DNA from 2 places in the Kitasatospora sp. NPDC038210 genome. Region 2 is predicted to be linked to the other one. Evidence: riboswitches for the same ligand, from Rfam matches in the RefSeq annotation. Region 2 holds a riboswitch; the other holds the start of a gene.
The links. A riboswitch is a leader RNA that binds a small molecule or an ion and turns the genes downstream of it on or off. The one in region 2 is predicted to bind glycine.
Positions count from the first base shown of each region.

Region 1 (4,941 bases), on a different contig from region 2:
GAAGTCCAGCTGGCGCGGGTAGGCGGACCAGCCGGCGATGATCAGCTTGGGCTGGTGCTCCTTGGCGAGGCGCTCGACCTCGGCCATGTCGACCTGGCCGGTCTTCTCGTCCACGTGGTACGCGACCACGTTGTAGAGCTTGCCGGAGAAGTTGATCTTCATGCCGTGGGTCAGGTGACCACCGTGCGCCAGGTTCAGGCCCAGGATGGTGTCGCCCGGCTGGATCAGCGCGAACATCGCGGCGGCGTTGGCCTGCGCGCCGGAGTGCGGCTGCACGTTGGCGTGCTCGGCGCCGAACAGGGCCTTGATGCGGTCGATCGCGATCTGCTCGACCACGTCGACGTGCTCGCAGCCGCCGTAGTAGCGACGGCCGGGGTAGCCCTCGGCGTACTTGTTGGTGAGCACCGAGCCCTGGGCCTCCATGACCGCCACCGGGGCGAAGTTCTCGGAGGCGATCATTTCCAGCGTGGTCTGCTGGCGGTGCAGCTCGGCGTCGACCGCGGCGGCGATCTCCGGGTCGAGGGCGTGCAGGGACTGGTTGAGAACCGTCATGGTGTGGTCTTCCCGGGAGGAGCGACAGGGGGGAGACGGCGCGGGGTGGGCCGCGGCACGGCGGCCCGCCCCGTCACCAGTGGATCAGCCCTGGGGGTTGGTGAGGGCCTCGTACTCGTCGGCGCTGAGCAGCTCGTCGGTGGACTCGACGCGCACCTTGAACAGCCAGGCGCTGCCGAACGGGTCGGCGTTCACGGTGGCCGGGTCGGCGACGACGTCCTCGTTGATCTCGGTGACCTCACCGGTCACCGGGGAGAACAGGTCGCTGACCGACTTGGTGGACTCCAGCTCGCCGCAGGTCTCGCCGGCGGTGATGGTGTCGCCGACGGCCGGCAGCTGCACGTAGACGATGTCACCGAGGGCGTCGGCGGCGTGCTTGGTGATGCCGACCGTGGAAACACCGTCCTCAGCGGCCGTCAGCCACTCGTGCTCCTTGGTGTACTGCAGGTGCTGGGGGTTGCTCATGACGTCATTCTCCAGGATGGGAAGCGGGTACGACGAAGCGGGCCGCCGCGCGGACGGCTTCGACCTGCGTCTATGGGAAAACGGGGGGCCCGGACGGGCGTCAGCGGGCGCGCTTGTAGAACGGCAGCGCCACGACCCGGACCGGCTCGTGCTTGCCGCGGACGTCCACCGCGACGGTGCTGCCGGGGGCGGCGTGGGCCGCGTCGACGTAGGCCATCGCGATCGGCTGGCCCAGCGTCGGGGACGGAGCGCCGGAGGTGATCCGGCCGATCGGGGCACCGTCGGCGGAGACCACGCTGTACTCGGCGCGCGGGACGCGCTTGCCCTCGGAGACCAGGCCGACCAGCACCCGCGGCGGGTTGGCCTCGGCCGCGGCGGCGGCCTGCTCCAGCGCCTTGCGGCCGACGAAGGCGCCCTCGTTGGTGGTCTTGTCGAAGCGGACGACCCGGCCCAGGCCCGCGTCGAACGGGGTGAGGTCGGTGGACAGCTCGTGCCCGTACAGCGGCATGCCCGCCTCCAGGCGCAGCGTGTCGCGGCAGGACAGGCCGCAGGGGACCAGGCCGCGGCCCTCGCCGGCGGCGGTCAGCGCCTGCCAGATCTCCTCGGCGTCGGCCGGGCGGCAGAAGATCTCGAAGCCGTCCTCGCCGGTGTAGCCGGTGCGGGCCAGCAGCACCTCGCGGCCGGCGACCTGCGCCGGGAGGATCGCGTAGTACTTCAGGCCGGGCAGGTCGGCGTCGGTGGTCCCGGCCAGGATGGCGGTCGACTCCGGGCCCTGGACGGCGATCAGCGCGTAGGTGTCGCGGTCGTCGGTGACGACGGCGTCGAAGCCCTTGGCGCGGGCGATCAGCTCGTCGAGGACCAGCTGGGCGTTGGAGGCGTTGGCGACGACCAGGAAGGCGTCCTCGCGCAGGCGGTAGACGATCAGGTCGTCCAGGATGCCGCCGTCCTCGGCGCAGATCATGGTGTAGCGGGCGCGCAGCACGCCCAGCGCGGAGACGAAGCCGACCAGCGCGTGGTCCAGCATCTCGCCGGCCTGCGGGCCGGTGACGGTGATCTCGCCCATGTGGGAGAGGTCGAACAGACCGGCCTTGGTGCGGACGGCGAGGTGCTCCTCGCGCTCGCTGCCGTAGCGCAGCGGCATGTCCCAGCCGGCGAAGTCGGTCATGGTCGCGCCGAGGGCGCGGTGCAGCGCGTCGAGCGCGGTCAGGCGGAGGGACGACATGGCCAGGAACTCCTCGGTCGGGGCACTCAGGGGTGCACGCGCCGGACCGGACCCGCTCGGGGGCCGACCCTGCGCGCGGGCATGCGGCGGCGTGGGTCTCCCCATCTGTCGTCGAACCTGAGAGCTTCACCGCCCGCAGGCCCGCAGCTGTTTCCAGCTTGGGGGACAGCATGGCGGCTTGCACCGTGGGTGGGCGCGCGACAGGGCCGTGCGCCGCTTTCCAGATGTGCCTAACCCGTGCGGTAGGGGGGCCTGAGAGATTCCGGGGAGGACTTGCTCCTTCGGCGCCGGCTCTGCCGCCACGCTGGCGGCACTCCGGGCTCTCCCGCGCGGGTTCGAGCGGCCGGTATGGAGTTGTGGAGCCCGCGGCGCATGCCGTCGGACGCGCACATCATGGCACGTCCCGGACCGGGAAGGGAGAGGGGACCCGGTCACACGGGAGGAGGGGACCGGATCGGGCGGGAGGAGGGGACCGGGTCGGGCGGGAACGGCGGCCCCGCCCGCCCCGCGGGCGGGACGACGGGGGCTTGAAGACGGGCCCTAGACTGCTCCGCGTCGGCGCAGCAGAGGGCGGCCGACCGGCAGAGGGCGGAATCGGCGGCGCATGGGGTACCCGGTGGAGCAGCAGCAGGGGTGGGGCGGTCCCGAGGGGGCGCCGGCGGGTGGCACGTGGCCGGCCAACGAGCTGGAGCAGGTGCTGACCGCGGCCATGGGCGACCCGGGCGCGACGCCGCGGGTGATCGAGGTGCTGGCCCGCAGCCAGGTGTGGGTGCCGCTGCCGGCCGGGGCCGACCCGCAGGGGCAGGCGCTGGACCTGCCGATCATCGAGCTGGGCGGCGACCCGTACGTGCCGGTGTTCTCCTCGCAGGAGGTGTTCCTGCAGCAGGCGCCGGGGATGGCCTTCGCGATCGCGCCGGTCTGGGAGTTCGCCCGCGGGCTGCCGCTGGGCGTGGGCATCGCGGTGAACCCGGAGGCGGCGGTGGGCATCCCCGTGCCGCCGCAGGGCGTGGCCGAGCTGCGCCGTGGTCCGCGCGAGGACCGCTGGGAGGGCGCGGAGGATCCGGCGGCGCCGACCGGCGGCCGGGTGGCGTTGCGCGAGCCGGTTCCGGGCGAGGACCCGGAGCACTTCCTGGCCGCCTGCCGGGCCGAGCTCTCGGCCCTTCCCGGGGTGTTGACCGCGCGCCGGGCGCTGGCCAGCATCGAGGGCGAGCCGACCGTGATGTTCGTGGGCGTCCAGTTGGATCCGGCGGCCCCGGCCGAGCCGGCCGCGGTGAACGACGCGCTCGGCCGAGCGCTGGGAACCGCGCCGCTGCCGGGTGGCGTCCACCTCGTACTGCTCGACCTCGCCGACGACCCGGTGGTCGAGTGGCTGCTCACCCGGGTAATGCCTTTCTACACGCGGGTGTGAGCGGGGTTCGTTCGTAGGCACGTCGCCGTGGCGGTGGCCGGTGCCGCGCCATAGGGTGCGTGCAGACGGCCGACGGGCCGGCGGGTTCGAGGAAAGAGGCGCGGCGAGGTGGGCGCATGAGTGCGGGAACGGGAGCGGGCGGGGCGCCGGGGCCCTGGGGCCAGGCCCCGGCCGGGCACCCGGGAGCGGACCCCGGCGTGTTGGAGCACGCCCTGCGCGAGGTCGCGCCGGAGCGCTACGACGCGTACGAGCGACTGCTGCACGCGCTGGCGGACGGCCGGGTCTGGATGCTGCTCTGGCACGGCACGCCGGGCAGTCCGGACGCGCAGTACGGGAACATGGAGATCAGCGGCCACGGCTACGCGCCGGCCGTCACCTCGCCCGAGCAGCTCGCCGCGTCCGGCTGGGCGCGGGCCCACGAGGTCATCTCCGGCCGGGAGATCGCCGCGTCGCTGTACCGCACCCGCTGGGGCCTGTGGCTCAACCCGCACGCCCCCGGTGGCGGTGTCGGCGTGCCCTGGGCCGACCTGCGGCGGATCGCCGCGGGCCTGGACCGGCTGCCGGCCGGTCCGCTGAAGCTGAGCGAGCCGCAGGTCAACGCGCAGCCGTTCTTCGCGCTGCTGGAGCGGCAGGCCGGTGAGGTGCGCGCGGTGCGGGCGCTGCGCCGGGCCTGGGTGCAGCCGGCGGTGGGGGAGCCGTACCTGGCGATCGGCCTCGACCTGTACGAGAGTTCTCCGCCCGCGGTGGAGGCGGTGCGCGCCCTGATGCAGCGGGCGATCGCGGTGGCCCCGGAGGGGCTCGCGGTGTCCACGGTGGCGATGTCGGACGAGTACGACCCGGTGGCGCTGTGGATGCGCGCCAACTCGCGGCCGTTCTTCGACCGGGAGTCCGGGCGCCCGGCGACCGGTCCGTACCCGCCGGTGCCGCCGCCCGCGTACCCGGGGCCGTCGATGCCGGGGCAGCCGACGCCGGGGTGGGCGTACGGCACGCAGGCGCCTGCGCCGGGCTGGCAGCAGCAGCCCCAGCAGCCGTGGCCGGGCTACCCCGGGCGCTGATTGCCAAACCCGAAATCCTTGCCACGAAGCCGACTTGATTGTCCATCAAGTCGGCTTCGATGCTTTCCGGACGGATTTCCGGATATGAGGTCCGGTCATCTTGACATGCCTGTTACAGCCATGTGAAGAGGTATATGCCGGAGATCGGGGAGATGCATGCCTGCAGATCACAGTTGGGCATCTGTCGGTTGTCAGGGCTGGCGCAAGCCAGTTCGCATGGCAGAGAGTTCTGCGCAACG
Region 1 is NZ_JBVJYK010000006.1:54,669-59,609, reverse strand. Features, by position in the region: gene glyA (serine hydroxymethyltransferase) at 1-552, opposite strand, end outside; gene gcvH (glycine cleavage system protein GcvH) at 637-1,017, opposite strand; gene gcvT (glycine cleavage system aminomethyltransferase GcvT) at 1,118-2,239, opposite strand; glycine riboswitch at 2,470-2,577, opposite strand; gene ACZ7KX_RS14385 (enhanced serine sensitivity protein SseB C-terminal domain-containing protein) at 2,844-3,647, shown strand; gene ACZ7KX_RS14380 (enhanced serine sensitivity protein SseB C-terminal domain-containing protein) at 3,764-4,702, shown strand.
Region 1: another riboswitch for glycine. It lies ahead of gcvT (glycine cleavage system aminomethyltransferase GcvT); the one in region 2 lies ahead of gcvP (aminomethyl-transferring glycine dehydrogenase).

Region 2 (4,941 bases):
CCACCGGACGCTCCTCGCGGAGGGTGACCTCCTCGACGGCCTCGGCGATCTCCTTCTCGGTGAGGGAGGCGCGCTCGGCCTCGCCGACCGGAATCCGCTCGACCCGGACGCGCTCGCGGACCACCGGGACGCGGCGCTCGATCTGCTCGGTCGTCACGTACTTGCGCAGCTTGGCGGTGCCCACGGTGTGCCACTCGGTGGTGACGTCCAGCCGCTCCTCGCGGCAGGTGATCTCGATCGGGTCGGTGGGGGCGGGGGCGGCGGCGCCCACGGTGCTCTCGGCGGGCTGCGACTGCGGGTGCGATTGAGGCTGCGGTTGCGGCTTGGGCTCGACGGGAGGCGTGACGGCGGGAGCGGGAGCGGGAGCGTGGGCGGGTGCGGGGGCACTGAGGGTGCGCACGTGGGCCTCCGGGGCGGTGCTGGTGTCGGTCGGGGCGGGCTCGGGCGAGTGGCGGGCGAGCGGCTTGGTGGTGGTGGCCGTGGCCACAGCCGCCGCAGCCGTCGCGGGTGCGGCGGCCGGGGCGGTGCCGAAGTCGAGGTCGGACTGCGCGGCGTGGCCGCCGCTCTCGCCGGCCGGGTCGTCGCTCCCCGGGGTGTCGAGGCCGTAGTAGCGGTAGAGCTGGAGTTCCTGGGCGGGGGACAGGTGCTGGCCCACACCGAAGTCCGGGGACTCCTTGACCAGCGACTTGTCGTACGGGACCCGGAGCTCTTCGCCGGAGAAGTCGCTCGTGGTGAGCGGGACGAAGGCGTCCCGGCCGAAGATGCCGGTCCGGACGGCGGCCCACTCGGGCCGTCCGGTGGCATCGTCCAGATAGACCTCGTCGACCGTGCCGATCTTGTCTCCGTTGCGGTCGACCGCCTTGTGGCCGATGAGGTCCCGGGGGTCGATGTCGGTCTGCACTCATTCCTCCAGGGCGCTGGGCCTGCGGAACCCCCGCAGGAAGGCGGCCGGAGCACCCGTTCCGTCCGCCACTTCACACCAAATGCCATGAATCGGACGGGCGCGACCGGGGTGCGCCGGACGGGCTGCGTGCTGCGCCGTCCGGGGGACGCGCGTAGACCCGGCGTGACCTGAAGCACCCGTGATCGGAAGGCCTCCCGCTGGTACCCTGGGCGGCGACCGCAGAGCCCGCTCGGGAGAGTCTCCGCCGCGAAAACCGCTGGTCGGGGCGCCGAAGGAGCAACTCCTCCCCGGAATCTCTCAGGCATCCGTACCGTGTGGGGTAGGTCACTCTGGAAAGCAGGGCAGGAGTGTCGGCACGGAAGCCGGCGACCACCACCCTCACCGACGGTGCAAGCCGACGGAGCGCTCACAGCGCGCTCCGTGCGGGCGAAGCTCTCAGGTCCCGATGACAGAGGGGGAGGCCTGTCGGGTTCGCCCGCCACGGCTGAGTTCGCTGTCCGCAGCGGGAAGGTCGGCCGGCGTGCGTACCCCCGCCGGTCCGTGACCAGGAGGCCTCGACCACATGAACGCCCAGCCGAACGCGGGACGCCCCACCGGCGCCCCGACCCTCACCGAGCTTGAGCTGGCCAGCCCCTTCGAGAACCGCCACATCGGCCCCGACGCCGCCGCGCAGGAGAAGATGCTGGCGTCCGTCGGCTACGGCTCGCTGGACGAGCTCGCCGCCACGGCCGTGCCCGAGGCGATCCGCTCCATCACCGGCCTGGACCTGCCCGCCGGCCGGTCCGAGGCGCAGGTCCTCGCCGAGCTGCGCGAGCTGGCCGGCCGCAACCAGGTGCTCCAGCCGATGATCGGCCTGGGCTACTACGGCACCTTCACCCCGCCGGTGATCCTGCGCAACGTCATGGAGAACCCGGCCTGGTACACCGCCTACACCCCGTACCAGCCGGAGATCTCCCAGGGCCGCCTGGAGGCGCTGCTCAACTTCCAGACCCTGGTCTCCGACCTGACGGGCCTGCCGACCTCCGGCTCCTCGCTGCTGGACGAGGGCACCGCGGCCGCCGAGGCTATGGCGCTGGCCCGCCGCGTCACCAAGGTCAAGGGCGGCGTCTTCCTGGTCGACGCCGAGACCCTGCCGCAGACCATCGCGGTGATCAACACCCGCGCGGTGCCGACCGGTGTCGAGGTCGTCGTCGCCGACCTGTCCGAGGGCATCCCGGCCGAGATCGCCGAGCGCGGCGTCTTCGGCGTGCTGCTGCAGTACCCGGGCGCCACCGGTGTGGTCCGCGACCTCACCCCGGTGATCGAGCAGGCGCACGGCCTGGGCGCGATCGTCGCCGTCGCCGCCGACCTGCTGGCGCTGACCCTGCTCAAGTCCCCCGGCTCGCTGGGCGCCGACATCGCCTGCGGCACCTCGCAGCGCTTCGGCGTGCCGATGGGCTTCGGCGGCCCGCACGCCGGCTACCTCTCGGTGCGCGCCGAGTACGCCCGCTCGCTGCCCGGCCGCCTGGTCGGCGTCTCCGTCGACTCCGACGGCAACCGCGCCTACCGCCTGGCGCTGCAGACCCGCGAGCAGCACATCCGCCGCGAGAAGGCCACCAGCAACATCTGCACCGCCCAGGTGCTGCTCGCCGTCATGGCCTCGATGTACGCCGTCTACCACGGCCCGGACGGCCTCGCCGACATCGCCCGCCGCACCCACCGCTACGCCGCGGCCCTCGCCGAGGGCCTGCGGGCCGGCGGCGTCGAGCTGCTGCACGGCGAGTTCTTCGACACCGTCACCGCCGTCGTCCCGGGCCGCGCCGCCGAGATCGCCGCCGCCGCCCGCGCCAACGGCATCAACGTCCACCAGGACGGCGCGGACCGGATCTCGATCTCCACCGACGAGACCACCACCCGCGAGCACCTGGCCGGCGTCTGGGCCGCGTTCGGCGTCGAGGCGGTCGAGGTCGCCGAGGCCGCCGACGCGCTGCCGGGCGCGCTGCTGCGCGAGGACGAGTACCTGACCCACCCGGTCTTCCACAGCCACCGCTCGGAGACCGCCATGCTGCGCTACCTGCGCCGCCTGTCGGACCGGGACTACGCGCTGGACCGCGGCATGATCCCGCTGGGCTCCTGCACCATGAAGCTCAACGCGACCACCGAGATGGAGGCCGTGACCTGGCCGGAGTTCGGCCAGCTCCACCCCTTCGCGCCGATCGACCAGGCCCAGGGCTACCTGACCCTGATCCGCCAGCTGGAGCAGCAGCTGGTCGAGGTGACCGGCTACGACGCGGTCTCGATCCAGCCGAACGCGGGCTCCCAGGGCGAGCTGGCCGGCCTGCTGGCCGTCCGCGCCTACCACCACGCCAACGGCGACACCCAGCGTGACGTCTGCCTGATCCCGTCCTCGGCGCACGGCACCAACGCGGCCTCCGCGGTGATGGCCGGCATGCGCGTGGTCGTGGTGAAGACCCTGGTCGACGGCGACGTGGACGTCGAGGACCTGAAGGCCAAGATCGAGCAGCACCGCGACAACCTGTCGGTGCTGATGGTCACCTACCCGTCGACCCACGGCGTGTACGAGACCGAGATCACCCAGATCTGCGCGATGGTCCACGAGGCCGGCGGCCAGGTCTACGTGGACGGCGCCAACCTGAACGCCCTGGTCGGTCTGGCCAAGCCGGGCAAGTTCGGCGCGGACGTCTCGCACCTGAACCTGCACAAGACCTTCTGCATCCCGCACGGCGGTGGCGGTCCGGGCGTCGGCCCGGTCGCGGTGCGCGCCCACCTGGCGCCGTACCTGCCGAACCACCCGCTGCAGGCGGAGGCCGGCCCGGCCACCGGTGTCGGTCCGATCTCGGCCGCGCCGTGGGGCTCGGCGGCGATCCTGCCGATCTCCTGGGCGTACGTCCGGCTGATGGGCGGCGAGGGCCTCAAGCACGCCACCCAGGTCGCGGTGCTGAACGCCAACTACATCGCCAAGCGCCTGGCGCCGCACTTCCCGGTGCTCTACACCGGCCCGGGCGGGCTGGTCGCGCACGAGTGCATCATCGACCTGCGCCCGCTGACCAAGGAGACGGGCGTGACGGTGGACGACATCGCCAAGCGCCTGATCGACTACGGCTTCCACGCGCCGACGATGTCCTTCCCGGTGGCCGGCACGCTGATGATCGAGCCGACCGAGTCCGAGGACCTGCACGAGATCGACCGTTTCTGCGACGCGATGATCGAGATCCGGGGCGAGATCGACAAGGTCGGCTCGGGCGAGTGGGCGGCCGACGACAACCCGCTGCGCAATGCCCCGCACACCGCCGCCGAGCTGGCCGGCGACTGGGCGCACGGCTACTCGCGGCAGGACGCGGTCTTCCCGGCGGGCGTGAACCCGGCGGACAAGTACTGGCCGCCGGTGAGCCGGATCGACGGCGCGTACGGCGACCGCAACCTGGTCTGCTCCTGCCCGCCGCTGGACGAGTACGGCGTCTGACGCACCCGGCCGCCACGGCGGCCGGACGCACGGCAGGGCCCCGGCGGAACTCTCCGCCGGGGCCCTGCCCGTACTGCGATCGATCCGGCGGCCGCGCCCGCCGTACGGTCGGACCGCGCGGTCAGGCCGCGTGGGCGACGGGGCGGCGCGGGGCGATCACCCGGCCGTCCGGCAGCAGCTCTCCGGTGTCCTCGAACAGGACGACGCCGTTGCAGAGCAGGCTCCAGCCCTGCTCCGGGTGGCAGGCCACCGACACGGCCGCTTCGCGGTCCTCGGACTCGGCCGATGGGCACTCAGGACGGTGCTGGCACATACGCGTACCCTCGCTTCGCTCTGCGATCCTCCCCGTGGTGCGGTCGCCGGAGGTCGTACCGTCCGGAGGCCGCCGCGGTAGTCGGATCCTGTCCGCACGCCGACCAGGTGTTGACCGGCGCTCAAGTGGGTAGGACAGGTGGTCCTTCCACGCTGGTTCCCAGTGTCGGCATCTGCGGACGTGCTCGCAGGCATTTCGTGACACGCGCCACAACTCCCGGGCAGAGATCACCCGTTCAGGTGGGGCCGACGGGAAATCGCG
Region 2 is NZ_JBVJYK010000007.1:16,133-21,073, forward strand. Features, by position in the region: gene ACZ7KX_RS16290 (PRC and DUF2382 domain-containing protein) at 1-901, opposite strand, end outside; glycine riboswitch at 1,125-1,227, shown strand; glycine riboswitch at 1,229-1,363, shown strand; gene gcvP (aminomethyl-transferring glycine dehydrogenase) at 1,467-4,367, shown strand; gene ACZ7KX_RS16300 (DUF5999 family protein) at 4,489-4,680, opposite strand.